One region of the Lysinibacillus sp. NPDC093692 genome, then DNA from elsewhere that is predicted to be linked to it. Evidence: riboswitches for the same ligand, from Rfam matches in the RefSeq annotation. Region 1 holds a riboswitch; each other region holds the start of a gene.

Region 1 (7,907 bases):
TGCGCTTTCTAACGACATCGACCATCTTCAAATGGAAATCGAATTTGCGAATCGTTCCAATATACGACGAAAAGAACAATTGGAGTGGCGAGGCGATGATAAGTGACGGCAAATGATCACGCATTTCAACTAAATACAATACAAGGTATTTCCCCTCTTGTGCAATCTTATTTAGAAACTACAAATAATGAGGCGATGGCGACGTATGAAACGCTATCGCCACTTGCACAAAGTCGTGCACTTTTATATGCTAGCCAGCTTGACCTAACTAACTTCGAATCAGTCCTGTCCTTAGGGCAAGATTCACAGCGATCACTTTCTCAATTTGCTGATCGAATGCTTGCACAAGTAAAACAGAAAGACGTCACAAAAATTGGCCAAATGTTAGACTCGTTAATGCATACATTAGACCGAGTGGACCCTAACGCATTAGAACCAAAAAAACAGTCCTTTTTTAAAAAAATGTTTGGTAAAATTGAGCCTACTGTTAAGCAAACATTAACGGAGTTTGAACGGACTAGTATCCAAGTAGAGCGAATTGGTGTTCAGCTTGAACGTGCACAGCTTCAAATGTTTAAAGATGTAGAAATGCTAGAAGAACTGTATGCACATAATAGAGGATACTTTGAAGAGTTAGCGACTGCCATTGCAGCTGGACAAATGAAGAAGCAGCAAGCCATTGAAGTTGAACTTCCAGAAAAAGTGACAAGTGTACAGGCATCAAAACAGCCACTAGCTGTCCAGCAGCTCAATGATTTTGCCGCTCAAATCGAACGTCTAGATCAACGTATTTATGACCTACAACTTTCTCAGCAAGTTGCCTTACAAACTGCGCCACAAATACGCATGATCCAACAATCCAATCAAACACTAGCGGAAAAAATAGAATTTTCAATCGTTACCCTTATTCCACTTTGGAAAAATCAGTTAGCTATGATGTTGTCTATGCATATGGATCATCGCTACGCGCAGCTAGAGGAAAAATTATCTCGTGCAAATGATCGTTTTACGAGCCCTTCCTTTGCACAGCAAGTATCAAAATTCAAAGAAACACAGCATGAGCTGAAGTCAGCTATCCAAGATGTCTTCGCCCTTCATACAGCTACTGAGCAGGAAAAAGAGCATCTACAAGAAGTTGCTGAATTAAAAACCTTTAAGCATGGATGATTCCGTTTTATCAACAAAAAAGGGTGGCTCAGAAATCATCTGAACCACCCTTTGGTTTTCATTCAAACCTATTGAATGAAAATCCGGAATCAATTACGCCAAGGCGAAATTGATTTGCTTATTCAAAATAATCTTTATAGTAGCCACCAATATTACCAGTGTTATCGATAATAAAAACGAACTCTTCTGTTTCGTTTTTCACATCATATTGTTGCCCTACTGTTAATACGTTTGACACTAAATATTTTGATGCATTTGTATGCTTACAAGTAACTGTGCGTACTGTTGGAGCATCTTTCCATTTTAAATGTAACATAATCTCTCTACCTCTCTTTACTAGCACGAAGCTAATGTATACAGCTTATTTTATAATATTTTTGTACGCTTGTGGAGAAAAAAACCATAGATGACCATATTTTCTCCCTAACTATCCATTTTTTTAACCATATCAATTTCGTATTGATGTAATAGGTGCTGTCGCACAGATAAACAATGCGTCTGAGGACATGTCTTCATTCAGTAGATATTTCACTGTAGCTCTCATCCCAATACATGCAGAGTTGGGAGTCTAAATGAATGGAGAAAATTAATAAAAAATTTTACTTCGAGGTGTTAACATGAGCTTTGGTGGTGTACCGCAATGGTTTTTTATCCTGGCCGTTGCATTTGCAATTTGTTTTATTTTATACGCAGAATGGAATTCTAGAAAATAACTCAGTAAAAAATTAAAAATGTACATTACTAAATTCAATTTTAGTAGTGTACGTTTTTATTTTTATTATACGGACTGCAGTGAACAAGCTCATCAGTCGCCCTTGCCACTTTACTTCGATATTCTGTTTGGAGACTTGAAAGTTTAAGTTACAATGTTAGCATCACTGAACTTTTGCTTCCTAAAACCATTTCGTGGTTTTCGTTTCAATAAAGTGCATAATAATTATAAAAAAGGCATTATCCTTTTCGAAAAAGAGTCCCCTTCAGCTTAAGAACAGCACATTACAGCCTTATCCATCTCTTTTTCATTTACTAAGACACTACCATTTTCATCAATAATGAAATCAACCCCGGCTTTAGAAAGCCTTTTTATCGCTGAATCAATAGTTTCTTGACTTTGTGTTGATGAATCAACCCATACGTTATAGCTTTTTTCTTGCGAACATCCAAGTAATAGAACACTAATTACGGTAAATAGAATACATAATTTTTTCAAAGTCCTACCCCCTTAACTGCCTAAAATTGAGGCTATCAGTAGAAGAAAGTTCCTAGAGTTGACTGTACCGTTAAATTGGAGTGGCCCAGATTATATCTTAATCACAAATAAAAGCTGAACTAATTTAGTTCAGCTTAATTGTTACACATTATATATTGACTATTAATAAAATTCGTTTGGACTCACTTTTTTAGTTATTCATTACCAAACGTGTAAACTTTTTTATCTTAATGTCCGTTTTAAAAACGCTTTTGTCCGTTCATGCTGAGGGTTTACTAAAACCTGAGTTGGAGGGCCATCCTCTACAATAACACCTTTATCCATAAAGACTACACGATCGGCTACTTCTTTAGCAAATTCCATTTCATGTGTAACGATTAACATCGTATTTCCAGAATCCGCTAACTGACGCATTACCTTTAATACTTCTCCAACCATTTCTGGATCGAGAGCTGACGTCGGTTCATCAAACAGCATTACATCTGGGCTCATTGACAATGCTCGTGCAATCGCTACACGCTGTTTTTGACCGCCAGATAGTTGCCGAGGCTTCGCATTGACGTATTGATCCATACCAACAATTTGTAAATATTTTAGTGCCACTTCATCCGCTTCTGCCTTCGAACGCTTTAATACTTTCATTTGACCAACTGTGCAATTTTTTAGCACATTATGATTATTGAATAAGTTAAATTGCTGGAATACCATGCCTAAATGTGTTCGGTACTCTTGGATATTATGTTTATCGTCTAAAATGTTTTCATCTTTATAAAAAATTTGACCGCCACTTGGTGTTTCCAGTAAATTAATGCAGCGTAGTAGTGTTGATTTACCAGATCCAGAAGAACCGATTAAGCAGACAACCTCACCCTTTTCTACTTGAAAATTTACATCCTTCAACACTTGGTTACGACCAAATGATTTACTTAAATGCTCTATTTTAATAACTGTCATTTGCTCATCCCCCTATACTGCTTCTTTCTGTTGTTTTTTGTAGGCATCTGGTCCATCCAGTCGCTTTTCAATATACAGTAAAATTCTTGATGCTGTGAATGTCATGACGAAATATAGGATACATGCTATAAAGAAGGATTCGAAATAGCGGAAGTTATTACCCGCAATCGACTTTGTTTGGAAAAATAATTCTGTAACCCCAATAACGTTTAAAACTGCTGTATCTTTAATGTTCATAATTAATTGGTTACCTGTTGCCGGCAATATATTTCGGGCAACTTGTGGTAATACAACATGTAGCATGATTTGAACATGATTCATGCCAATAGCCGATGCAGCCTCGTACTGCCCTTGATCAATGGAAACAATTCCACCTCGTACGATTTCTGCCATATAAGCACCTGTATTTAGTGAAACAACTAAAATACCTGCCGTAATAAAGTGCATATCAATGCCAAATGCTATATCTAATCCGTAAAATACAACCATTGCTTGTACAATCATTGGTGTACCACGGAAGAATTCGACATAGCATGTTAGTAAAAAATTAATGAGCTTTAAGCTATAGAAATTTACACCTTTTTTGCGAACCTTTATGGTATGCATAATTCCGATGAAAAATCCGATAAGTGCACCAATAATTGTACTACTAATTGAAATAAGTAATGTATAATAAGCACCTCGTAAAAACATTTGCCAGTTGTTCTCAACAATAGAAATAATCCAATCAAGACTCATGATGTACCTCCTAACAACGTCGTGTTGCTTTTTCGTTACTGTTGTCTCTTAGCTATCAACCACTTTCATTGGGCTTCTGTTTCTTTAATTTTATGAAACTATTAGCTAAGACATTATTATTTTTTTGTGATTGTTATTAAATGAGATGTTATGGAATGCACGGGCTAATAGTTAGCCCGTGCATTCTTGTTATTGTGCTGCTGGTTGGTGGTGGATTGCTTCTTCCATAATTTTTTGACGATCATCTTCTGAAATACCTTTTAAGATTTCATTGATTTTTTCAAGCTCAGCATCACCTTTACGTAAACCAACTGCAATAGATGTATTAGAAACATCTGTATCAAAGCCTTTTTCAAACTTTACATATGTGAATTTATCATTTGTAGCAGCAGCGGAAATACCTTCTGGACGTTCTGCTACATAGCCGTCAATTTTTCCAGCTTCTACTGCTACACGCATTGCTGGGAAGCTATCCATTGCTGTTTGTTTTTTTACACCTTTGATTTGATCAATAACAGTGTAGTTAGATGTATTTAATTGTGAAGTAATTTTTGCACCTGAGAAATCTTGAATAGATGTTGCATTTTCATATTTACTACCTTTTTTAACAACCATTACAAAATCAGATGTATAGTAATTGTCAGTGAAGTCGATTGTCTGCTTGCGCTCTGCAGTAGGTGACATACCTGCTATGATTGCATCTATTTTATTTGATTGTAGAGCTGGTACTAAGCCATCCCATTCCAATTTTACGATGACTAATTCTTTTCCTAAGCCTTCAGCTATTTTTTTCGCCATTTGTACATCATAACCGCCTGCATATTCTGCATTATCGGCAATTTTTACCGCGCCATTTGCATCACTTTGCTGCGTCCAGTTAAACGGAGCATAGCCCGCCTCCATCCCGATTCGGAATTGGCCGCTTTCTTCTTTCTTATCAGTACTTGCACTGCCATTACTAGACGATGTCGTCTCCTTCTTGTCACTAGCACCACAAGCTGCTAGCAAGATTGCTGTCATTACGGTCAACATTAATACTAACCATTTTCTTTTCATGTAACATTCCCCTTTTCTGTAAAAAAATAAGACAACTGTACCAAAAAAGACCTAAGTACTGAACTTAGGTCTTACTTTTTTAACAGTTGCCCAAATCCTCACTAAAATTCCATCATTCCGAGATAGCACAACCTAGTAAACCTGGAAAATAATTCACTAGGACAGTCCTGCACTTATTCACTGCAGACCCAGCATAAAAGTACGAGCTCCTTTTATACTTCGGCGATAGTTCCTTCTCCATTGCGTCTTCGCTTGCTTATACTCAACAATGAACTAATAAATACCGCGCCTCTACCTCACAATAGGATAAATGTGAGGTTTGTATATTTAATTGATATTAAGATACTACTATAAAAACAATATTTTCGTCAAGACAATTTTATTACTTTTCTGATTAATTACAATATTAGGGTTTTTTAGCCTTTTAAAGACATATATATACTTTTGCAAAGTCGAAAATGATTTATTCGAATGTTTTGTCGAGAAAGTCCGTAAAATCGCCCATGCTCCATTGTACGTACTCCAACCAACTTATATACGTGGATACGCTTGTAACACACGCGACAAAGAACTGATTTTTCAGAAATCAAGCAAATAATTAATATTTAAATTATTTTATAGTAATTCAAAAGAAATTGTTGAACTGTAAAGATAACACCATTTGCACTATACGCATTTTTACTGTGAAACTTTCACAAACGATCTCAGCTCTTCTTTCGGTCGCTTCGCTTGCTTTATCCGTCACTTTGGCTCTTTTATCCTTCCCTCCCACAAATGCTTCATAAAAAGCAAAAAAACCTTGCGAAACGATGTTCGCAAGGTTTTAAGAAACTCAGGAATTAAGAATTTAATAATAAATCTTCTGGGTTTTCAAGTAGTTCTTTAACAGTTTTAAGGAAGCCTACAGAATCTTTACCATCGATAATACGGTGGTCATAAGAAAGTGCTAAGTACATCATTGGGCGAATTTCTACTTCACCATTCACTTCAACTGGACGTTTTTTGATTGAGTGCATACCAAGGATACCAGCTTGTGTACCATTCATGATAGGTGTAGACATTAATGAACCGAATACACCACCATTTGTAATTGTGAATGAGCCACCTGAAAGATCTGCTAAACCTAATTTTTTGTCGCGTGCTTTTTTAGCTAGGTCTGCAATTGAATCTTCAATTTCAGCAAAGTTTTTGCGGTCAGCGTCACGTACTACTGGTACTACTAAACCTTCTTCTGTTGATACAGCTACACCGATATCAAAGAAGTTGTTTAAGTGAATTTCATCGCCAGAGATTTGTGCATTCACATATGGGTATTTTTTAAGTGCTGCAACTACAGCTTTTGTGAAGAATGACATGAAACCAAGTTTAGAGCCAGTTGACTCGAAGAATTGGTCTTTTTTACGAGAACGTAAAGCCATAACGTTTGTCATATCTACTTCGTTAAATGTTGTTAACATTGCTGTAGATTGTTTTACTTCAAGTAAGCGTTTTGCAATTGTTTGGCGACGACGGCTCATTTTTTCAATTGTCACACGTGATTCATCAACAGCTGCTACTGCTTTAGGTGCTGCTGGAGCTGCTTGTGGTGCTGCTACTGGAGCTGTACCATGAGCTGCAACGTCTTGTACACGTACACGGCCTTGTGGATCTACTGGAGATACAGCAGCAAGGTCAATACCTTTTTCACGAGCAAGTTTACGTGCTGCTGGAGACGCGATTACACGCTCACCAGAAGTTTCTACTACAACTGGAGCTGCTGCAACTGGAGCAGGTGCTGCTGGAGCTGGAGCTGCCTCAACTGGAGCTGCTGCAACTGGAGCAGGTGCTGCACCTTCGCCAGCTTCTACAACTGCGATTACTTGACCTACAAGTACAGTATCGCCTTCTTCAGCTAAAATTTGAGTTAAAACTCCTGCTTCTTCAGAGATGATTTCAGCGTTTACTTTATCTGTTTCAAGTTCAACGATGAATTCACCCTTTTCAACGCGATCGCCCACTTTTTTTACCCACTGTGCGATACTACCTTCTGTAATCGATTCTGCTAATTCAGGGACTTTAATTTCAGCCACTTTCATTTCCTCCTTTAATTAACGTGCATTGGTGCACATCAATGGGCTACTGCCTAAGCAAGTAGCCCGGCTCTCAAAAATATTTAATATATGATTATTTAACCTTTACAGGCTCAGCAACTGCTTCTTCTACAAGTGCGGCTTGAGCTGCTTTATGAGAATCTGCATCACCTTCAGAAGTTGAGCTCATTGCAGGACGGCCTACATAACGTAGCTTTTTACCTTCTGAAAGGTCGTGTAATGTTTCTAATGCATAATTCCAAGAACCTTGGTTTTTAGGCTCTTCTTGTACCCAAACAATTTCTTTTACATTAGGATACTTAGCAATAATACCAGCAACTTGCTCTTTTGGGAATGGGTAAAGTTGTTCTACACGAGTAATGTGTAGGTGATCGAAGCCTTCACCGTCTTTAATACGGTCTGCGATGTCGATCATGACTTTACCTGAACCTAAAACAATGCGCTCTACAGCTTCTGGTTTTGAACCTAGGCCTGGTTGTTCAATTACTTCTTGGAATGAACCATTTGCTAATTGATCAGCATTTGCTGCAGCTAATGGGTGACGAAGTAAGTACTTAGGTGATACAACCACAAGTGGACGAACGCCTTCAGTACCTAATAATGCTGCTTGACGACGTAATAAGTGGTAGTAGTTACCTGCGTTTGAACAGTTTGCTACGAACCAGTTATTTTCAGCTGACATTTGTAAGTAA
Region 2 (7,907 bases), on a different contig from region 1:
GATTTTTTTGTTCTCCCCTTACAACATACGGCCTTGTTGATCGTCTATCTGAATGCTGTGGAGTACCTAACAAAAGCTCAGAGAGATAATGCAGCAAACTGGCTTATGAATTGTGGAGTTGCTCCTCTAAACACAGCTCATCGAGGAAGGATGTGGGGGATTGTTAAGGGTATACCCGTAAGTAAAGATATTTTATACTGCGAGTATTTTACTTTCGTATAAGATATTCCTGTATAAAAATAAATCAGGTACCTAACATCGATAAAAATTACCAATACTAGATAACTGACTTATCTTAGAAATTTACTCTAAGCTCTTTCGGTATTTTATAAATCCGTAAATGTTGGTGGTTTCTTTTTGAAGCCTTTCGTCGTAATGAAAGCATAGATAAAACCGATTGCAAGCCAGATAAAGCCTACCTTCAATGTCATCGGTGATAAATTAATAAATAAGTAGAAACAAATACCAAATCCTAGCCCTGGAATTAATAAGTATCGAATTATTTTCATTTCTTTTTTACGGAAGAAGTAATACACGATCACTGACAAATTGACAAACATAAATCCTGTCAGACCTCCAAAGTTCATTAATTCTGCTATAAAATTTGCTGATAAAAACAGCGCTCCTAAAACACTAATCACACACATCAATAAAATATTGTATACCGGTGTTTGATATTTTGGATGTAAATGTGTGAAAAACTTTTTCGAAAGTACCTCATCACGCCCCATACTAAACATTAAACGAGATGCACTTGCTTGTCCTGTTAAACCAGCTGTCACTGTTGATACAATAATCGCAACCGTATAAAGAGTTGCAAGAACTGCACCACCTGCTTTTTCCGCTACATCAAATAAAGCCGTATCAGCTGAACTAAAGTTTGTAACATCAGGCCATACAAGCTGAGCTACATATGCTTGCACAATAAAAATAAGTCCTCCGATTAAACAAGCTAAAATAGCTGCCTTCCAAATATCCTCTTTTGGATTGACTGCCTCTTCTGAAAGTGTTGTAATCGAATCGAACCCTAAAAACGAGAAGCAGGCCATTGTTGCACCAGAAATAATTGCAGACATAACGAATTTTTCATCGTTGAAAAACGGTGCAACAGTAAAGAGCGACGTATCACTTTCCGCACCGACAATTGTCTTTACACAAAAAATCACAAAAATAACGACTACAATTCCCATAAACATAACGAGGGTTTGATTTGTTTTTGCTGCGATGCCAATACCTAGAATATTGACAGTAGTTATAATACCTGCAATTAATAACACCCATACCCAATACGGAACAGATGGTATTAATGCATTCGCATATGAAGCACCTACCATGAATACAATGAGTGGCACTAAGACATAATCCATAAACATTGCCCAACCTGCAAAAAAACCTAAATGCGGATTGATAGCACGTTGGGTATATGTATAAGTCGACCCTCCATTTGGAAAAACAGCAGCCATTCGACCGTAACTATATGCAGAAAACATCATTGCAACCATCGCAATCAAGTAGGCTAATGGCAACATTCCACTTGTAGACTCTGCTGCAAAGCCATAAATATAAGCTGGCGCAATCGGTGTCATAAAAGCAATACCATAAATGACTAAATCTTTTAATGTTAAAACACGCTTTAACTGTGGTGTATGATCATTTGGTGTTTGACTCATAGTCCATTTCCTCTCACAGATTCATTGGTTCGCGTTTTGATAGTTCTTCCGTTACTAAATCAATTACTTCATCTGTACTCATCACTTGGCAATAAATTTGATTCATAATCATAATTTCAGCATCATGAAGCTGTTGCGTTGCAGCTGCACATGCATCTTCCACTAAAATAACTTCAAATCCTGCGTCAGCTAAACTTCGAACTGTTGAAGCAACACATTGATCTGTTACAACACCTGTACAAACTACTGTTTCAATGCCCATATTACGCAGTAAAAATTCATAATTCGTACCACTTAATACGCTATCTGTCGTTTTATTTACAACAATTTCGTCATCAAGAGGCTTTAATTCATCCACCATCTCCGCTCCTGGGTCACCGATTGGCAATAAAATATTGTTCCACCCTGTCCGGCGTTGTACAGGAGAACGATCTCGTCCATCTTTATGATGGCAAGCAATGCGACCAAATGTTACTTCTAATTTATTAGTACGGAAAAAATCTAAAAGCTTTTTATTGTTCGGGATCGTTAAATTGTCGATACGATCAAAAAAGTATTCCCACTGATCAAACATGCCCTTTTCTCTTGCAACCTGCGCGTCTAATCCGTCTCGGCTAATAAACTGATGTTGCATGTCTACTATTAGTAATGCTGTTTTATAAGGGTTCACGTTTATTTTTTGACCGTCAGTCGGTAAAAATTCATAATATAATGTTGATGTATTATCCATAAAATCCCCTCCAAAATACCTCTGATTCCAAAATGTATAGACAAATAAAATATAGACTCTTTGTGTAAAAGAATCTGTCTAACACAAAAATGACCTACTCATTTCTAGAAACTTAAAATGAATCGACCATTTAAAATTCCCACTGTTTGTCTAAACAGAGATAGCACAACTTCATAAACACGTATGTTTACGAAGACAGTCCTGCAACTATTCGCTACAGCCCCAGTATATGATGGCGAGAACTCATCACATACTTCGGCGACACTTCCTTCTATCTAACTTCTTCATCTTCTCGGACTCCATTAGGTACTGTTAACTGCCGCGCCTCTACCTAACTATCAGAAAAGTGTGAATTATTTGATTATTTTAAATAATTATATTATTGCGTTTTTTATATGTCAACTTTAAAATCTACTATATTTTATAAGATTTATCGCGCACAACCACAAAAAAATGACAATCAAAACAGTTTAAATAATAACTATTTACAATAAATACCACAATACATCAACAATTGTATAAGCATTTAATTATTCACCTCTTGATTTTTCATTACCTATAAACCGTTCCCTTATTAACGCTCACGATTCACAATATAATTCATAAATTACCCCAGCGATAATTTTGATTATTTTGCCGAGTTTGCACGGCATCCACCCCTTTAGGAATATTTTGGGCTACCATATTTAGCATTACCCAAATCATAGTGGATTCCGACTAACGCCGTAAACAATTGTTCGAAGAGGGAGGTTTACCCCCCACGCAATTTTTTTAAAAAATTTTTGTCCTATAGAAAAAAATCATCTAACACATAGTAAAAAACTTCTCAGAAAAACAAGCTTCTAATTAAGTAGTCTATTAATACACAAAAATGCCCTACTTATATTACCAGCTATAAGTAAGGCACCTCTAAAATTATATTCCGTTTTATTGAGCATATACATTTACTTCTACGCTACTAAAAATATCATGATATAAAACAGTAATAAAAGGTCGCAGCAGCAGCACAACCACCTTCGCTAATAGGCAATCCCTTTTTGATAAGCAACTCTATTAAGTTGAAGAATTATTTTCCATTATGTATCTAAGTTTGATTAACTCAAGTCTTTCTTTTTTCTTCTTTTCTTCTTTTCTTCTTTTCTTCTTTTTGATTCTTTTACATAATTAATATAGTTTCCTGTTCCTTCTATTGCTGAAACTGCAATGATGGCCCATTCTAGTGGATTAACATCTCTTAGCGATTCCTTTCCATAGAATAGTGTAACGCTAGCAATAAACCCATAGAGAATTGCTTTAGAAAAATACTCCCAAATAGGAGAATAATTTTCTATATTAATTTTTCCGTATATTTTGTCTATTAAGATTACCATTCCTAAAATTAAAACTACGGTCATAATCATTTCCGTCTTCATAGTCCACCTCCATAAAAATTTTAACACATGCTTCATTATATAATCTCTTCGAAAATATCTTCAATCCTTTGCACAACAAAAGAATCCATTACTGGAAATTAGTTCTTTTATCATTTCTTTGGTAGATCTTAAGGCCGTCCCACTTTACAAGATAAAACTCAACCCGCTCGATCGATGGATAAGGAACATCAACTTCCATTTTCTTCTTACGAGTATATACACGATTAGTAGTCTTTTTCTGCTTGAGCAGATGGATCTGCAGTTCCATCAGAATCTAAGAATTAAACTTTCTAAGATGAGACAAGTAACCACTAACAAGTGATTTAACATTACCGGCTGCGTTCTCAGAAAGTGGAGGTGAAAATGTTACTATATCCATACCTTTTGTTTCATCACAAATATTTCACTAATTAATTGTAAGTTATGCGGATAAAAAATCATCTTTCTCTCACACTAATGGTGGAGGTGAGATGACATGGGTAATAATAAACATAAAAATAATAAAACTCAAGACAACAAAAAACAGCAGAATCAAAATCAAAATGCTAACAGAGAACGTAAAAATGAAAACAGAGAAGAGTTCGCTGAAGAAGTAGATTTCAGTAATATTCAAAATGAAAATAAACGTTAATAGTGATAAACAAAATCCCAATATTCACCTTAGAAATAGGTGTGTATTGGGGCTTTTCTTATTGTGTAAACATCACCTAGATCCATCTCTTTCGATTTCTTAAAGTACAAAAAAAACGGAAATAATTCCGGGCTGATTACCACTTACTTTTTTCCTTCATGACACACTGTTTCGCTTTCGCATTCGATCTTAAGAATAACCTAAGACAATGGTAGTTTTAACTTTTTATTTTGATAAGAATTCAGATACCACTAAAGCCGTAATACAATAAATATCTATTGGTATCAATAAGAGCAATCCTATTATCCAGTTTAATTTTATATATACATTAGGTGGTATTATTTTCGATGCTATTTTTGTATTTCCTACGAGTTCATTATTTTCCCGTACTCCTTCGGAAATATTCTCAACCTTTAGTTCTACTTTAGTTAAATTAGGATTATGAAAATCAACCTCTAAAAATGCGTATTGAGGATTTGAAATCGACAATTTTACACTCCTTTGTTTCATCCTAATTCCTTAATAAATTAATTAAAAGCTTAAACTGCATGTGGCTATTATATTCACAAGGTAGTAACAATATTCACTATTAATTTACAAAGTTTTGCAACGAGACCAATCAATTGTCGATTATTGACGTAAAATTTTAAAGAGTCCCTATGTATCTGTTAGGATAACTTCATGTCGTGATCCTCACCTATGATGAATTCAGATGGTAGTATTGTAAAAGCATTCTCCTTATCACCATCTGATTCTGTTATACCTGTCGAAATTAATTTAAATAAAGCAGAATCATTAAAGGTTAAAGTAAGCGGAAATATACATGATCGTAATATTGTTACATTATTAAATCCTATATTTATTGCGAATTTTTAATCTTTTTAAACATTTACATACTTATTTTTAAAAAGAGAAATCTCATGAGGTTATTTAATTACTTATAGGAAGTAAAACAATCTCAACTGTATCGATCACGGTGCCAAATTCGTTGCTAGAGACCGGGAATCACTATATGCACTTGATTAAATGTATATTAACAGAGCTTACAGGTGAAGAGTTGCTTATTAACTTTGTTAATCAAAATAACAGGACTGATTTCAATTTACCTAAGACGAACTAACCAAGCAATACTAAAAAGAGAAATTGCGCTGTGCAATTTCTCTTTTTGCTTGAACTTAAATTAATTATAACTCTTCCTCGGTAACTTCATTATTATTTTTATTACCATTTCCGTTTCCATTTCCATTTCCATTACCGTTTCCGTTTCCGTTTCCATTACCGTTTCCGTTGTCATTCCCTGGCTTTACAACCAACACATCAAATGTTAGTGTGTGCTCACCATACGTTACCGTAATCGTCGTATTACCTTGACCTTTTCCTTTTACGGCCCCCTCTTTTACAGTAGCTATTTTATCATTCGTTACTTCGTAGGTTGCAAGCTTTGTAACATCTTTTTCTGTTGTTTTACCATCAAAAGTAGTTACTTCAGTAATCTTAACTGGAACTTCTTTACCTATTCTAGTTTCAACCTGAGCTTGATCAATTTCTAGTGTTACTATTGGTTGTTCTATAACAGGTGCTTTAACTGTAACATTTAAAGTAACTTCATTATCACCGTATGAAATAGTAATTGTAGTCGTGCCCTCACCTACTGCAGTTACTAATCCATTTACTATTGTTGCAACGTTTTCATCTCCAACAACATAAGTAGCTTTTGAAGTTACGTCTTCCTCTGTTGCAGCACCTTCTGCAGGCGTTGACGTTTCTGTTACCGTAAGTTGTGCAGTTTCTCCAGCTGTTAGGTCTAGCTTAGTTGGATTTACAGAAAGCTCTACTACTGGTTCTACTACTTCTTTTTCATATATCTTTGCTTCACCAACATTCCCGGCAGCGTCTTTAATTATTACTGATACAGCATTTGTTTCTGCTGTTACTGGGAATGTGAAGCTACCGTCTTGATTTAATTCAAAGGCAACTGGCGCTTGTACTTTGCCATTTACCGTCGAAACATAGGAAGCTTTTAATTTGTCATTTAAATTGTAATCTAAATCGTATAAATATAACTCTTCATTGTAGTCGATATACTTATCTGTTACTTGTCCTGTAGCGACACCTTTAGCTACTGAACCAGTAATTTCTGGTTTAGTCGTTTTCACGATAATTGGTCCAACATAATCGGAAACTACTCCTGATGCTGCAAGACCGGTGAAGTCAATTGTATACAGACCATCTGGAATCTTTGTGGCTGGCGCTGTTCCCCATGGTTTGTACTGCCCACCAATATTCAGCGTATAAGAGCCTTTTCCTAGCGCAGTACCTGCATGTAGATAACCAATGTAGCCGTCTCCGTATTCTCCACCTTCAGGATTCATAATATCCCAAAGCTCAATATAGTTAGTTGTTACATCTCCAGTTAATGTGAATGAAAGTACAGCTGAGTCTTTCACTCCATCTCCGTTAAAGGATAGGTCTGTTTCTGTAATCTTAAAATCTTTAATTGCAGTTGCTGCCGCGCCGCCAAGGTCAGCTGCGAATGGCAATGAAATTTCTGTATCTCCACCGCTAATGTAAATATACCCTAGTATTTCAGAGCCGTTTGGCGCCGTAGCTTGTGAAGCAGTTAATGTAATATTTAAAACTTGCTCACCATTTAGATTAAATGTCGGCTGATCTACTGTAACAGTTGCATCACCAAATGTTTTTGTTACATCAATTGATACGTTATAATTGCCGCCGTTCCCTTTAATATCTTTTACTAAAACTTGTTTCGTTACAGAAATATCTCGGTCTTTAAGTGATTGTGGACCGAAAGTAACTGTACCTTTCAAGTTTTCTGTAACTACACCAGTTCCATCTAAAATTGCGCTATCAAGTGCATAAGCAAGAATTTCCGGATGAGCTGCTGCATAAGGATCTACACGCCCTGCACCTTGAGAAAACACATCGTATTTTGTTTTATCTATAACCTTTGCTGTATTAGAAAGCGCCACTTTTACATCGAACGCGTTCCAATCCGGATTTGCTTGTTTAACTAATGCAGCAATTCCTGCAATATGCGGTGTTGCCATAGAAGTTCCTGTTTTACGACCATATGCTTCCCCATAATCTGCATTAGGGAAATCTTTTTTATACTTTGGAATCGTTGACATAATGTTTGTTCCAGGTGCACTTACATCCGGTTTAATATCAAAGTTTGGTGTAGATGGCCCACGTGAACTTGAATCGTTTACATCATCTCCCAGTGTCTTTGTGGAAGCAAATTTACTAAAGCTTACTTTTCCAGTTCCGCCTGCTAATGCAGCGCGAATTGCAGCGCCATCCGTTTGTGACATATCAAATGTTGGCAGAAACTCAAATGAATCACCCAGGAATGTACCTGAAATGTTCGGGGCATTCGTTCCACCAGCAAAGTTATGAATAATTGTTGCGACTGCTCCTTTTGCCTTTGCATTCGCAATTTTATC
Region 3 (7,907 bases), on a different contig from region 1:
AACGACGGAAGTCAAGAAGACCTTCTGGTGTACGGTTAAACATTACACCCATACGGTCCATTAAGTGAATAATACCAGGGGCTGCATCACACATACCCTTAACTGGTGGTTGGTTCGCTAAGAAGTCCCCACCGTATACTGTATCATCAAAGTGGATCCAAGGAGAATCCCCTTCACCTTTTGTATTTACCGCACCATTAATTCCGCCCTGCGCACATACAGAGTGTGAGCGTTTTACAGGAACTAATGAGAATAAATCAACTTCAGTACCAACTTCAGCTGCTTTAATCGTTGCCATCAGACCAGCTAAACCGCCGCCGACAACAATTATTTTGCTTTTCGCCATGATTATTTCTCACTCCTCTTAAAAAATTGCAATGATTGCATGTACTCTATAGTAGCTTCTATAAAATTAAACGAAAGCTAAAATAGCAGCCACACCAACTACACTTAGAATTACGAAAATAATGTTTGTTACATAAGTAGCAATCTTTTGAGACTGAGGAGATTGTACAATACCCCAGCTTACTAAGAATGCCCATAAACCGTTAGATAAGTGGAAAGTTGCTGATATAATACCAACGATGTAGAATCCAAGCATGAATGGATTAGAAACGATCTCCGCCATCATGTCGTAATCAACTTCTGCACCAAGTGCTTTTTGAATACGAGTTTGGAAAATATGCCATGCAATGAAAATCACTAAGAATACACCTGTGAAACGTTGTAATGAGAACATCCAGTTACGGTATGTGCTGAAACGTCCTGTATTTGGTGTAGCAGTGAATGCAATGAAGACACCATAAAATGCGTGGAACATTAATGGAATATAGATGACAATCCATTCAACTAGGATAAGGAATGGAATCTTTTCCATATTTGCGGTAGCTGCGTTGTAACTTTCTGCTCCGCCTGTTGCTGTAAAGTTAATTAACAGGTGCATCGTTAAAAACAGACCTACTGGAATGATACCAAGTAGAGAATGTAAGCGACGCCATAAAAACTCTCGATCTTTCGACAAGACTGTTACCCCCCTTAGTACTTAAAATATCACAACAAAAGAAGTCATCATTTTGTAACTGATACTTCATTGACTGTGTATTTCATCATGGTACAATATTATGACATGTTTATTGTACTCTCAAGAGCTACGAGCGTCAAGGCAACTAAGAGTTTTTCGTATTCCTTATTAAAGTAATAATCTAGTACATGATGCATCGTTTTTTCTCGAAAAATCTATCTTTACTTTATCAGTGTCGAATTATAAGAAAATTCTAAGAAAGAAGGATTTAAATGTTAAACACTTCATCACCTACAATCTCAGCTTTTGGCTATGAGATAATTCGCGATTATATTTTATCTTCCATTCTTGGTAAACATGAAGGTGATGTTCTTTACTGGGCAGGAAAAGACCTAGCACGGAAGTTCCCATGTAAAAGTCAAGATGAACTTATCGCATTTTTCGCAGATGCCTGCTGGGGTAATTTAGAGCTTGTCAAGGAATCGAAGGATGGACGTACATTCCAGTTGACAAATGATCCAGAACTGTTACAAATCGGTCTTCGTAGCTTTAGACTCGAGGCAGGATTTATAGCTGAACAAATCCAGCAAGCAAAAGGTTACTTAACCGAATGCTATGATGAAAAACGTGAAAAGCAACAGAACGTTACATTTACAGTTAAATGGGACGTCAAGGAACGAATCATGAACACCGTTCCTTCAGAATAAAACGAAAAGGATTGTCATTCCAAATTTATGGATGACAATCCTTTTAATATTTATAACAGGGCATGTCTTTCTTTTAAAAGTACATCTATTAACGAAATAAACGCTTCTAAAATATTTAGTGAGTATTGAATCATTTCCTCTAAGTTTTTGATTGACAGTTCATTCACTAATTTTTGTGCAGCTATATGTACTAATTCATGAGGTTGTTCTATATGAAGATATTCTGGTAAATTCCGATATTCTTCAAAATGGCCATAATACCATTCCCCAAACTTACATTCATGATGCGTTTTTATAATTTCTTTATGGCCAGCCTTTTGTATAGCATTTCTTAAAAAGCTTGCATGATCCATTAACCTTGCTGCCAATTGGCTAACTACCGTTTGCTCTTTGGGCTTACGGATTGTAGGGGCGATAACTTTTAGCATTTCAGATACTTGATTTTGTATTATATCCGAGAAATCACTAGTATGAGATAATTCCGTCGTTGTTTCTGCTAAACGTCCTACAGCTATTACATTTCCTTCTGATGCGACTGTTATTTGATCAATGCCATGTGCTGTTTCTTCAATATTTTTACTTGTTACAGTCAAATTAGTAATATTGTTCTTCATGATACTTAAAAAGTCCGTTAAATAATGTTCGACTTCTTTGATATTTGTTATTGTATTATGTAATTTCTTATCAATGACTGATCGAATCTTCGTCATTTCTTGCAATGAACCTTTCGAGCTGTTAGCTAACTTCCCTACCTCCATCGCAACAACATTAAATCCTTTTCCATGCTCACCAGCACGTGCAGCTTCTATAGAGGCATTTAAGGATAGTAGTTGTGTTTGATCAGCAATCCCAGTTACACCTTTTCCGATTTCATCCATTTTAGTTATTTCATTATACAACTGCTCTGTTGAATGAGCTCCTTTAGACAGCAACTCCTGAACCAGTTCACCTTTTGTAATGGACGATTCCATTTCCTCTACAAGGAGTATTGAATGTTGTTTGATTTCTTGAATGTTTGCATTAACATTTTGCTCAACTGCAAGTATCTCTTCTGTATTTGACGACATTTCTTCACTCATTGCTGAAATATCCCCTACACTTGCTGAGACATTTTGAACCTTTAAAGCCGTTTGAAAATTTATTAACTTCATATGTGCAAGTACAAAGTCTAAAATCGCATTTTTCACATCAATACTGTCCTGCTCAAGTTCTAATTCCAGAATTCGCTTTTTTAATATTTGTATTTCTAAATCGTTGTGTTGCTCAACGCTTTCATCCACTGGCTTTTGAAACAAACCGAATAACACCATATTAACTCCCACCTTCCCCTTGGAAAAACATGTCACATTTTATTATATAATAATAAAATTAGATAAAGTATGAAATTAATGTAAACAAAAAAAGATGTGCCATTTAATGACACATCCTATTCAATATTATATGTAAAGCGCTTGTTCTAAAATCAATTATGCCTCGGAATAATTGCGTCCGGAATCGGTTTTGAGCTTAGGCCAGCAGATGTTTTTTGTGCGGAAGCGCAGTGCTAACGTAGCGTCAGCAACACGAGGGCCGACACGATGTCGGTCATTTCGGTAATGCCACAGGACGTGGCGTTCTTAGACTGAGTTCCTTTATTTCAGCAAATGTTTGGATACCCTCTAAAAAGTGACTTAAAGGAGATTTCTGTACCTGTCGCTACGCTTTCGGAGACATTTGCTGAAAGAGGTTAAATTCGTCATGTAATGCATTTGCTGCACGAATCATTTCGTCCTGAGGAACAACGACAGACACTTTTATTTCAGAAGTACTTACCATTTTTACAGGGATATCTTCACGGCGTAAACGATCAAACATACGGGCAGCCACCCCCGGATTAGATGCCATTCCTGAACCAATAATAGAAACTTTCGCTAAACCGATTTCAAAATCAGCAAAACTAAACCCTAGTGATACTTTACTATCTTCTAGGACACGTAATGCATCAGCGAACTCCTCTTTTAAAATAGTAAATGATACAGTCAGCTTTAAGCCATCAATTATTGCTTGTACGATTATATCAACGTTTATGCGATTTTCTGCAAGTATTGTGAATATATCTGCTAACGAAGCTTTAGAATAAGCATCATACCCTACCGTGAGGCGAATAACGTCTGACTCATAGGCAACACCACGGACAATTAAATTTTTCTCCATTTCAACTTCCTCCTTCAATAAAGTACCTTCTGTATCTTTTTCGCTTGACCGAATGGTAACTGGGATTTGAAACTTCTTTGCTATTTCTACAGCCCGTGGGTGTAAAATTTGTGATCCTAAGTTTGATAGCTCTAGCATTTCATCATAGGAAATTTCTTTTAACTTTTGTGCCCCAGCAACCTGACTTGGATCAGCTGTATAAACTCCATCCACATTCGTATAAATATCTACGCGCTCCGCCTCTAAAGCTGCAGCAATAGCTAAAGCCGTCGTCTCCGCACCACCTTTACCAAGCGTCGTAATATTCCGTGAATTATTGATTCCCTGTCCCCCTGCAACGACGACGATTTTTCCCTGAGTAAAATACTCTTCTATTCGACTAGCTTCTAGCCCATCAATTCGTGCATTACCATACACCTCATCGGTTTGAATACCTGCCTGCCAGCCTGTTAATGACACTGCATCATAACCTTCTTCCTGCAAAGCAATTGCCACTAATGCACATAATAGTTGTGAGCTTGTTGACAATAGTACGTCTAGTTCACGTTTAGACGCATTGTCTGATAGATTACAAGCCATCTTTGCTAATTCTTTAGACGTCCCTCTCATTCCTGTAGTGACAACGACAATATCAAAACCACTTTCCTTTTGTGCAATCACCTTTTTTGCAACATCTTGAATGTGTTCAGATGATGCTAATGCAGCACCACCAAATTTCATCACAATTCTCTCCATCTTCATTCTCCTTCGTATTTAATCATTTCGCTGATTATAAAGTAGCTATAATTTTGCAGCTTTTCACAAAAAACATCGCAAAAGCAAATAACACCCTTCAACTCTTAGGTAAGAGTAACAGCCTTGAAAAAATGTTGTTTCGAGGAATCTAAAAAGGCAGCTCTCACATAACGTGAAAGCTGCCTATAACATGTACAATAAAAGTAACTTGCGCATGTGTGATAGCTCTCCGAAACGTTTAGAATCGACAGTCTTACATCTCTTAAATGTAAAACCAGCACAACATCGGAAACAACGATGCTCCACTTCGGCAAGTTCCCCTTTCATACATTTTCACTGGACTTGTTCGTCCTCGTATGTACTACTCTTGAACCTTGCACCTCTATCATCACTAAAAAGTGATTGTATTTAATTGAATCTTAGCGAAGAAATTTCCAATTTAATAAGTAGAAACTACTTGAAAACTAAGATGCTGTGTATGACATTGCTATATTGAATAGCTATGTTATATACAAACCTTAGCATACGTCTAATCCTTTGACAATGTCTCTTGTATAAAATCAATTTCGCCTTGGCGTAATTGTAGCTACGACTTTGCTTCCGCTACAGATAAACAATGCGTCTGAAATCGGCTTTGTGCTTAGGCCTGCAGATGTTTTTTGTGCGAAAGCGTAGCGACAGCAACATGTTTTTGTCTGTGCGAAAGCGTAGCGACAGCAACATGTTTTTGTCTGTGCGAAAGCGTAGCGACAGCAACAACACGAGGGCCGACAGGTTGTCGGTCATTTCGGTAATGCCACAGGACGTGGCGTTTTTACCGATGAAGGTCAGTTAACCGTTATCGCACGGATGCGATGGTTTTAGGCTAACATCCCCTGTGAACTCTTTTCCGATTCCGTGAGATCCACCGGAGGCTCTATTTTCATTCAGCAAATGTCTTTGGTACCGAAAGCGTAGTGACAGGTACAGGCGTTTGGACACCCACCGAAAAGGAATTCCATCTACATTCATCTCACTTACCCTTCGGATGTAGTGTTTTCTTCTGAATGAAAATAAGTGTGGATATTACTAGCTAGACTTGCTGGCATCCCCGCTTCCTGTAATGCTTGCACACTTGCCTCACGAATTTTTTTGACAGAGCCAAAATGCTTAAGTAATTGCTGTTTTCGCTTTGGACCAACTCCCTCTATTTGATCGAGGACAGATTGTATAGCATGCTTCTCGTGCTGCTGTCGTAAGAAAGTAATAGCAAAGCGGTGTACTTCGTCTTGAATTCGTTGCAGTAAATAGAAGCCATCACTTGTGCGCTTTAATGCAATTACTTCAGGTGGATCACCAAATAGAAGCTGAGACGTATTATGCTTGTCATCTTTTGCTAATCCGGCAATTGGAATGACAAGGTCGAGCTCATCCTCTAATACTTCCCGCGCGACTTCCATTTGCCCCTTCCCGCCATCAATTAGTACTAAATCTGGTAAAGGTAGACCTTCCTTTAATACTCGTGTATAGCGACGACGGATCACTTCCTGCATTGCCCCGTAATCATCGTGCTTAGCAGCTGTACGTGTTTTGTATTTTCGATACTCCTTCTTTGCAGGTTTACCATCGATAAATACAACCATTGCAGATACAGCATCTGTTCCATGCATATGACTATTATCGAAAGATTCGATCCGTAAAGGCACAGAAATGCCCATAGCTTCACCGAGCGCCTCACATGCTCCTATTGTTCGTTCTTCCTGACGTTCAATAAGCTGGAACTTCGCTGCAACAGCAATTTCAGCATTTTTAATCGCTAAATCAACAAGCTCTTTTTTTTGCCCACGTTTTGGTGTTAGTACCTTCACTTCTAATAATTCCGTTAAAATATCCGCATCAATAGATTGTGGGATAAAAATTTCTTTAGGCTTGATATGCTCTAGCTTGTCATAAAAGCGCCCAACGAACGTTAAAAATTCCTCTTCTGCCTCTTGATAAATCGGAAATATCGAGACATCTCGCTCAATGAGCTTTCCTTGACGGACAAAGAAAACTTGCACACACATCCAGCCCTTCTCGACTGCATAACCAAATACATCGCGGTTAGTTGTATCACTTGATACAATTTTTTGCTTTTGCATGACTGTATCAATATGTGCAATTTGATCGCGAAATTCCTTTGCACGTTCAAACTCTAAATTTTCTGCGGCCGCTAGCATCTTTACCTCTAGCTCTTTTTTTACTTCTTCAACCCCACCATTTAAAAATTTTGTCATATCTTCAATCATATCGTTGTAAGTGTCAACATCAATCTCTTTCACACAAGGAGCTAGACATTGCCCCATGTGATAATATAAACAAACCTTTGAAGGAAGTTGTACACATTTTCGAAGAGGATATAAACGATCTAGCAGCTTTTTCGTCTCACTTGCTGCATACGCATTTGGATAGGGACCAAAATACTTTGCCTTATCCTTTTTCACTTTTCGTGTTGTAATAAGTCGTGGATGTTTTTCATTTGTAATTTTTAAATACGGATACGTTTTATCATCCGTCAACATAACATTGTATTTCGGGTCATGTAGTTTTATAAGATTAAGTTCTAAAATTAATGCCTCGATATTGGAGGATGTCACAATGTACTCAAAATCTTCTATTTCGCTTACAAGTCTCTGTGTTTTCCCTTCATGCGTACCAGTAAAATACGAGCGTACTCGATTTTTCAGCACTTTTGCTTTCCCGACATAAATAATAGTACCTTGTCGATCTTTCATCAAATAGCAGCCAGGCTGATCTGGTAAAATTTCAAGCTTTCGTTTAATTAAATCATTCATCGCCTACCTGCCCCCCTTTTTGTTAAAACTAGCTTTCGTTCCTTTTTATAGAGCTTTGCACACCACATTGCCTATCCATAGCTCTCCCTTTATTATATAACGAAAAAAAGCCAAGCACATCTATTGATGGCTCGACTCTTTTTTTCTAATAGATTAAGCGTGTTTTGCGATAAATGCTTCTAACGCTTCTTTTGGTTGGAAACCAACAGTTTTGTCTACTAATTCACCGTCTTTGAAAAGTAATAAAGATGGGATAGACATAATTTGGTATTGCGCTGCAGTACCTTGGTTGTTATCTACATCTACTTTTACAATTTTAGCCGCACTACCTGCAGCATCCATTTCTTCAAGAACTGGTCCAATCATTTTACAAGGTCCGCACCAAGCAGCCCAAAAGTCTACTAGTACTAACCCTTCTTTAATATCATCTTGGAAAGT
Region 4 (7,907 bases), on a different contig from region 1:
CTGAAGGGATCGGTCTTGAAAACCGACAGGCGGGTAACACCGCGCGGGGGTTCGAATCCCTCTACCTCCTCCATATTTTTTCCGGGTCAGTAGCTCAGTTGGTAGAGCATTAGATTGAAGCTCTAAGTGTCGGCGGTTCGATTCCGTCCTGACCCACCATCTGCGGGTGTAGTTTAATGGTAAAACCTCAGCCTTCCAAGCTGATGTCGTGAGTTCGATTCTCATCACCCGCTCCAAAATAATGGGCCTATAGCTCAGCTGGTTAGAGCGCACGCCTGATAAGCGTGAGGTCGATGGTTCGAGTCCATTTAGGCCCACCATTATTCCGAAGTAGCTCAGTTGGTAGTAGCACCTGACTGTTAATCAGGTTGTCGCAGGTTCGAGTCCTGCCTTCGGAGCCACGGCCCCTTGGTCAAGTGGTTAAGACACCGCCCTTTCACGGCGGTAACACGGGTTCGAATCCCGTAGGGGTCATCAAGCATGTTGCACATTCGTGTAACATGCTTTTTTTTATGCCAATTAAAAGCTAAAAAGGATCACCCTTTGTGTTAAGGAAGTTTTATTTCTAATGGCCGTGTAATAACGTCTATTCCTAAGTATTGCGAAGGGCTTAATCATGATAAACAAAATCGGTTTTGCAACTGAAGATATCTCTTGTATAACCAATTTCTACATACAAAAAGGTATAATCCCCCCGAAATTCTCATAATAGCACTTGAAGCGAAGATGTCTATCTCTTCCCTAATCCCAAAAATGATAAGAAATATTGAACAAAGTATTTCATATATAAAATATGTATGTTTTTTTGCAGATTTTTTCGTGGTGATAATAGTTCCATTCCTCTAATATGAGGGTAGATGGAGGAGTTCGATATGAATTTACATGAAGTACAACGATTTTTAGAACTTTATCAAGTAGAGCAAAACGAGTCAAAAATATGGCTAGAAAATAAATTACAATATATTAAAACAGCTGGAGAATATATACCGACAACGGAAGAACTAATCTTTGGTGCACGAGTGGCGTGGCGTAATAGTAATAAGTGTATTGGTCGATTGTTTTGGCAATCGCTACATGTTGTTGATGCCCGTGATCTTTCACATGAAGAGGATATCTTCAACGCTTTGCTTAAACATATTCAATACGCAACAAATGATGGGAAAATTCGTCCGACAATAACGATTTTTGCACCAGGACGAGTTCGTATATGGAATCATCAGCTAATCCGCTATGCAGGCTATGAAACGGAATATGGAATCGTTGGTGATCCGCATTCCGTTGCGTTTACGAAAGTATGTGAATCACTTGGCTGGCAAGGTGAGAGAACAGCATTTGATGTGCTACCGCTTGTCGTACAGGTGGATGATAGAGAGCCACAAGTGTTTATAATCCCTGACGAATATGTGCTAGAGGTACCGATTCGCCATCCAGAATCTTCTCAAGTAGAAAAGCTAGGATTGAAATGGTATGCAGTGCCGATTATTTCGAGCATGCGCTTCCAAATGGCAGGTATCGACTTTGAGACAGCTCCATTCAATGGTTGGTATATGGGTACAGAAATCGGGGCACGTAATTTAGCAGATCATGAGCGCTATAATATGCTACCCGCTATAGCAGAAATTTTTAACCTTGATACAGCTAAACAGGCATCTCTATGGCGTGACCGAGCATTAGTTGAGCTGAATATGGCCGTTCTACATTCTTTTAAAGAAGATGGGGTGAGCATTGTAGATCATCATACAGCTGCACAACAATTTAAATTGTTTGAGGAAGCAGAAGCAGCAGCAAATCGTGAGGTTACAGGCAATTGGACATGGTTGATTCCACCTCTTTCGCCAGCTACAACTCATATTTATCACAAGCCTTATGTTAATGTTTACAATACACCGAACTATTTTTATCAGAAACCACCTTATTAATAGAGAAAGGCAGCTCACGTTAACTTATTTCAGCGGGTGTCCAAACACCCGCTGAAATAAGATCATGCGCTACCTTTTTTAATTTACATATTCATTTTTAGAAGCTCTAAATGAACATAAGAAGAGTATGAATGCTACGACAACAAATAACCAACCAGTAATATCCCAGCCACCGAATATATCATGTAAATAACCGAATAAGATTGGACCGATTGCAGCTAATAAATACCCCAATGATTGTGCAAAACCTGATAAATCAGCTGCCTCAAAAGCGGTACGGGTACGTAATGTAAAGAACATCATCGCTAATGAGAATGAAGCTCCTCCGGCTAAGCCTAGTAGTACCATCCAAAGTATAGCGAGGTTTGTCCATTCCATTACTAGTCCGATAAAACCAATTAAGTAAAATGCCGTAAACATGAATACGAGAGGTCGCTGAGATGTCATTTTACTAGCGATAATAGGCACAGCTAAGGCCATTGGTACTTGTGAAAATTGCATGATGGAAAACATCCATCCTGCACGATCTGCAGCTAATCCTTGTGCTATATATATTTCAGGAATCCAAGCAGCGGTTGTATAGAATAATAACGACTGAAATCCCATAGCTCCCGCTACTGCCCAAGTTACAGGTGATTTCCATAAAGGTGTACGTTCTTTCGTAGTTTTAACATTAGGCTCCGGCTTATTAAATTTCAACTGTGGAATCCAAATTAAAATGGTTAACACCACGAGAACAAGTGCGACTGCCAGTGCACCTTGCCAGCCAATTGATGAATGGGCAACAGGATAGCTAATGCCAGCGCCGAGCCCAGCTGTCAAATTCATCGACATTGTGAAAAAGGCCATAAGTAAACCTACGTGATAAGGAAACTTCAATTTAAGTAATCCTGGAATAAGTACGTTACCGAATGAAATGGCTATACCAATTAGCGCAGTGCCAAATACGAGAAAACTAGTTGTACCGAGGGAGCGCAGTACAATCCCTAATGCCAAAAGAATAGTCGATAAAAATAATGTTAGTTCTAGCCCGATTTTACGTGCGACAATTGGTACGAAAGGTGAGATAATTGCAAATGCTAGCAATGGGATTGTTGTTAGAAAGCCCGCTAATGCATAGGATATGCCGAGGTCTTCTCGGATAAAGGAAATAATAGGTCCAACAACTGTTAGCGGCATCCGTAATGTCGAGGCAATACAAATTACGCCGATCACTAGTAATAATGTTGTACCTTTCCAGTTAATTTTCCTGCTAGGATAAGTATCGGTATGTTCATGAGTAGTCAAATAAATCCCCCCTGTTAGAACAATTATGATTGAACCACTATACCACTTTATCACAATAATAAAAATAGTTGAAAATTCACAAAATATAGAATGTTACTTGAGTTATTGAAATGCCATATGTCATATGTTAGAATAATATTCATCATAAATTTAATAATATGCCTCATGTTTATATTGAGGTAGAGGTCGCGGTATTTAAGAGTATGCTAATGGAAATGACAAGCATTTAAGATATTAGTTGAAAGGAAATACTGCCGAAGTGTGAGGGGACTTGAAAACCTCATGCTGGGGCTGTCTCCGAAAGGAACAGAACTGTCACGTTTGGACAACGTGTTGAGCTATCATTTTGAAAGAACAGAGGATTTACTTAGCCATCACTGCCGTTCATGTGATGGCATTTTTTTCGCCTCTTAAAAGGAAGGAAGTTAAATTGTGAGTGAAATTAAAGTCAATCAGCTCGGCCATAAAGCGCCAAAGTTGAAAAAAGAATTAAAAAGCCGTCACATTACAATGATTTCATTAGGCGGTACAATCGGTACAGGATTGTTTTTAGCTAGTGGTGGTGCCATTGCACAAGCAGGTCCTGGCGGTGCACTTCTTGCTTATGCATTAATCGGTATCATGGTTTACTTTTTAATGACGAGCTTAGGTGAAATGGCAGCCTATATGCCATCATCGGGCTCATTTAGTACGTATGCTACAAAATTTGTGGATCCAGCTCTAGGCTTTGCACTTGGTTGGAACTATTGGTACAACTGGGCAATTACAATTGCGGCAGAAATTTCTGCTGTATCATTGATTATGAAATATTGGTTCCCAGATAGCTCATCAGCACTTTGGACTGTTTTATTTATTGCTGTTGTATTATCGTTCAATCTATTATCGGTAAAAAGCTATGGTGAAAGTGAATATTGGTTTGCCATGATAAAGGTTGTAACTGTAATCATTTTTATTATCATCAGTTTCTTAATGATATTTGGTATTTTAGGAGGAAACGCTCCGGTAGGCTTTACGAATTTCTTTATTAGTGATGGACCATTCCACGGTGGTTTCCTTGCTACATTTGGTATTTTCTTAGCTGCGGGATTCTCGTTCCAAGGAACAGAATTACTTGGAATAACAGCAGGTGAAACAGATGATCCTGGTAAAAATATTCCGAAAGCTGTTAAGTCCGTTTTCTGGCGAATTCTTTTATTCTATATTTTAGCGATCGGTGCAATTGGTCTGTTGATTCCGTTTACAGATGCACGTTTGCTATCTGAAGATATCGCTGTTTCACCATTTACACTGGTGTTCGATCGTTTAGGAATTGCCTTTGCTGCATCATTGATGAATGCTATCATTCTAACGGCAATGCTGTCAGCAGGGAATTCAGGGCTGTACGCATCTTCTCGTATGCTTTGGCAATTAGCGGTAGATGGACATGCACCTAAATTTTTCGCTAAACTAAGCCGTCGAGGAATTCCGATTTACGCATTACTGGCGACTTTAGCTGTCGGCTCCCTAGCATTTTTAGCTTCATTCTTTGGTGATGGTGTGGTCTACATGTGGCTTCTAAATGCCTCTGGGATGTCTGGCTTCATTGCTTGGCTAGGAATTGCATTTAGCCATTACCGTTTCCGTCGAGCGTTCGATGTACAGGGATTAGATCCGAAATTGTTGCCGTATAAAGCAAAATTATTCCCATTCGGTCCGCTATTTGCCTTTACGGTTTGTATGATTGTTGTTATTGGACAAAACTACAATGCCTTTATGGGTGGTTCAGTAGATTGGTACGGAGTCCTTGTCTCGTATATCGGTATTCCACTGTTCTTACTGTTATGGCTTGGCTATAAAATTAAGCATAAAACAAAAATGCTTCCGCTTGAGCAATGTGATTTAAAAGTAGATTAATAAATAATAAACTGTCCTGTGAGCCGTAGAAAATGGCTTGCAGGGCAGTTTTTTTAGTTGAAAAATGAATTTGCAAGCTCAAACATATAATCTTGTCAGAGAAAAAACTGTCAGTGAAAAGTAAAATCCTTTAAGCCTCAAAAACTGCATCCCCATAATAGTGAACACTGATACGTTTTTATAGTTTTTCAGACCGTCCATCCATTTTTGGTACCCAACCTTAATATGGTAAACTGTTTTAGAAATGAATAACCACTAAATTTTGGTTATGGAATTTATTGAAACGTATACCATCTATCTTCATTCAATAGAAATAACTGCACGTAAATCTTAATAGGTGAGGACAAATAATCAAAGGAGGGGGAAGATGATAGACTATCCATTTTTACAAAACAGATTAAAAAAAGAAAAGATTAATACTTTTTTGATTAATAGTCACGGTAAAACGATATTTCGATACTATAAAAACAACAAACAACAACAGAAACTTCATAAAATTAATTCTTGTACAAAGAGTATTCTTTCAATTTTATTTGGCATTGCAATAGATCATAAATATTTGGAATCTGTTCATATACCTATCCATTCTTTTTTTCCTGAACTATTCGAACGGCAAGATGACAAACGTAAGTTGGATATGACAATATATCACCTTTTAACAATGACGGAAGGGTTAGATTTCCCGGAATTCGGAGAATGGAATTGTTTTGCTCCTATGGTATTTCATTCTGATATAGTAAAATTTATAGTGAATCGTCCAATGGTACATCCAGTGGGTGCGCATATGAATTATAACTCGGGTTGCTCCCATATACTATCTGCTATATTGCAGCAAGTTACGAATATGAAAACAAAAGAATTTGCCAATCGTTATTTATTTCAACCATTAGGTATTCAAGAATATCAGTGGTACGAGGATAAGAAGAAAATTAGTAAAGGGGCAGATGGTCTTTTATTAAAGGCAGAAGATATGATGAAAGTAGGGCTCTTAGTTTTAAAGAAAGGCGTATATAACGAGAAAAGGATAGTTTCAGAGGATTGGATTAACCATTCGATAAAGCCGAATTTGATGACTTATGAAAAAATCGGTTATTACGGGATGCATTGGTGGGTAAATAAACAGAATGAAACTAAAGCTTTTTCGGAAGATAATCAATATTTCTTTGCATTAGGCTTTGGGGGGCAATATATTTTTATTTGGCCAAAGGAAGAACTAGTTATTACTATCACAGGTGATTTGTATGAAACTAGTTTATTACCGCTTCAATTAATAAAGGATCACATCTTAAGATAATCGTTATGATGAGGAGCCGTTAAAATGAAATTTTACATTTTAGAATAGAGGTGCATGGAAATGCAAAAGCACATTTTACTAGTAGAAGATGATGAAGCCATTCGTGAAATGGTAGAAAGCTATTTAACGATGGAGGGATTCCTTGTCACCTCTGCAGTAAATGGAGAAGAAGCATTACAAAATTGTTTAAACAATCCCTTTGATTTAGTAATCTTGGATATTATGATACCGAAGCTTAATGGATTAGAAGTTTTAAAGATTATACGAGAGCAAGCATCACTTCCAATTATCATCATGTCAGCGAAGGATAGTGATGTTGATAAAGCATTAGGATTAGGATTAGGGGCAGATGATTATATCGCTAAGCCGTTTTCGATGCTAGAATTTTCTGCACGTGTCAAAGCCGCAATTAGAAGAGCTACAAAATACTCCAGTCAAGTAGAGGATAAGGCAGATATAGTAGAGATAGACAACTTATCGATAGATCTTGTTAATTTTTCGGTTGAGAAGAATGGACAAAATGTAAAGCTCACGTCAAAGGAATTTGCTATTTTAACGTTATTTGTGACAAATCGTAATCGAGTTTATACGAAGCAGCAAATTTATCAATTGATTTGGAATGATTCTTACTATGGAGATGAAAATATTATTAATGTACATATAAGAAGATTACGAGAAAAAATTGAAGACGATCCGTCCAACCCTAAGTATATTAAAACGCTTTGGGGGATCGGCTACAAATTTGAAGGGTAAACATCATGATTATATGTCTATTGCTAATTATTGTTTCACTCGTAGGAATTATTATTTTTCAGATGAAGGCAAAGAAACAACAAGATGCTGAGATTCAATACATGCATCAAAAGCTGCAAACAATCATTGATGAACAATCGAACGAAAAGATTTTAGTATCGACAGCTAATCAAGAATTACAGCAGCTACTAATCGCGATGAATGCATTGTTAGACCACAAACAAAAAGTGCAAGTAACACATCGAAAAATGGAAGGTTCCATGAAAAAAATGTTGGCCAATATTTCACATGATCTTAAAACACCTTTAACAGTTGTGCTCGGTTATACGGAAATGCTGCAGCTACAGCCATCCCTTAGTGACGAGGAGCGGCAGCGCTTGCTCACAGGCGTTCATTCGAAAACATTGGACGTATTAAAAATAATCCATACATTTTTTGATTTGGCAAAATTGGAGGCTGGAGATACAGATTACCCAATGACGAAAATTAACGTAAGTGAAATTTGCCGGAAAAACATTTTATCATTTTACGATATGGTCATGTCATTGGGATTAGAGATTGATATAACAATACCTGAGATATCTGTATATGCACTTGGTAATGAGGAAGCATTAGATAGAGTTTTGAATAATTTATTGTCAAATGCGATTGCCTATGGGGCGGCAGGAAACATCATTGGACTCACAGTAAGAACTGATGATACGAATATTTGTATTGATGTATGGGATCGTGGTAAAGGGATTGACGAATATCATATTGAT

Evidence for each region. Region 1 has a riboswitch for lysine ahead of ACQKN4_RS15115 (transporter substrate-binding domain-containing protein). Riboswitches for the same ligand answer to the same signal wherever they lie in the genome.
Region 2: linked by a shared signal. The riboswitch ahead of ACQKN4_RS03635 (cysteine hydrolase family protein) and the one ahead of ACQKN4_RS15115 (transporter substrate-binding domain-containing protein) in region 1 are both predicted to bind lysine.
Region 3: linked by a shared signal. The riboswitch ahead of ACQKN4_RS07185 (aspartate kinase) and the one ahead of ACQKN4_RS15115 (transporter substrate-binding domain-containing protein) in region 1 are both predicted to bind lysine.
Region 4: linked by a shared signal. The riboswitch ahead of ACQKN4_RS18750 (amino acid permease) and the one ahead of ACQKN4_RS15115 (transporter substrate-binding domain-containing protein) in region 1 are both predicted to bind lysine.

The regions. Positions count from the first base shown of each region.
Region 1 is NZ_JBNNUW010000013.1:84,123-92,029, forward strand. It holds gene ACQKN4_RS15085 (5-bromo-4-chloroindolyl phosphate hydrolysis family protein) at 1-106, shown strand, start outside; gene ACQKN4_RS15090 (toxic anion resistance protein) at 103-1,167, shown strand; gene ACQKN4_RS15095 (DUF6501 family protein) at 1,286-1,483, opposite strand; gene ACQKN4_RS15100 (hypothetical protein) at 2,150-2,377, opposite strand; gene ACQKN4_RS15105 (amino acid ABC transporter ATP-binding protein) at 2,600-3,331, opposite strand; gene ACQKN4_RS15110 (amino acid ABC transporter permease) at 3,344-4,069, opposite strand; gene ACQKN4_RS15115 (transporter substrate-binding domain-containing protein) at 4,259-5,125, opposite strand; lysine riboswitch at 5,241-5,427, opposite strand; gene odhB (2-oxoglutarate dehydrogenase complex dihydrolipoyllysine-residue succinyltransferase) at 5,965-7,194, opposite strand; gene ACQKN4_RS15125 (2-oxoglutarate dehydrogenase E1 component) at 7,289-7,907, opposite strand, start outside.
Region 2 is NZ_JBNNUW010000002.1:173,483-181,389, reverse strand. It holds gene ACQKN4_RS03640 (APC family permease) at 327-1,670, opposite strand; gene ACQKN4_RS03635 (cysteine hydrolase family protein) at 1,684-2,400, opposite strand; lysine riboswitch at 2,554-2,738, opposite strand; gene ACQKN4_RS03630 (hypothetical protein) at 3,495-3,812, opposite strand; gene ACQKN4_RS03625 (hypothetical protein) at 4,288-4,443, shown strand; gene ACQKN4_RS03620 (hypothetical protein) at 4,669-4,932, opposite strand; gene ACQKN4_RS03615 (S8 family serine peptidase) at 5,628-7,907, opposite strand, start outside.
Region 3 is NZ_JBNNUW010000005.1:17,251-25,157, forward strand. It holds gene sdhA (succinate dehydrogenase flavoprotein subunit) at 1-346, opposite strand, end outside; gene ACQKN4_RS07170 (succinate dehydrogenase cytochrome b558 subunit) at 413-1,021, opposite strand; gene ACQKN4_RS07175 (YslB family protein) at 1,294-1,728, shown strand; gene ACQKN4_RS07180 (methyl-accepting chemotaxis protein) at 1,779-3,038, opposite strand; gene ACQKN4_RS07185 (aspartate kinase) at 3,424-4,656, opposite strand; lysine riboswitch at 4,871-5,049, opposite strand; gene uvrC (excinuclease ABC subunit UvrC) at 5,673-7,469, opposite strand; gene trxA (thioredoxin) at 7,623-7,907, opposite strand, start outside.
Region 4 is NZ_JBNNUW010000020.1:950-8,856, forward strand. It holds tRNA gene ACQKN4_RS18710 (tRNA-Ser) at 1-73, shown strand, start outside; tRNA gene ACQKN4_RS18715 (tRNA-Phe) at 84-159, shown strand; tRNA gene ACQKN4_RS18720 (tRNA-Gly) at 163-236, shown strand; tRNA gene ACQKN4_RS18725 (tRNA-Ile) at 244-320, shown strand; tRNA gene ACQKN4_RS18730 (tRNA-Asn) at 325-401, shown strand; tRNA gene ACQKN4_RS18735 (tRNA-Glu) at 403-474, shown strand; gene ACQKN4_RS18740 (nitric oxide synthase oxygenase) at 873-1,919, shown strand; gene ACQKN4_RS18745 (CynX/NimT family MFS transporter) at 1,998-3,206, opposite strand; lysine riboswitch at 3,379-3,555, shown strand; gene ACQKN4_RS18750 (amino acid permease) at 3,639-5,099, shown strand; gene ACQKN4_RS18755 (serine hydrolase domain-containing protein) at 5,467-6,393, shown strand; gene ACQKN4_RS18760 (response regulator transcription factor) at 6,454-7,146, shown strand; gene ACQKN4_RS18765 (sensor histidine kinase) at 7,152-7,907, shown strand, end outside.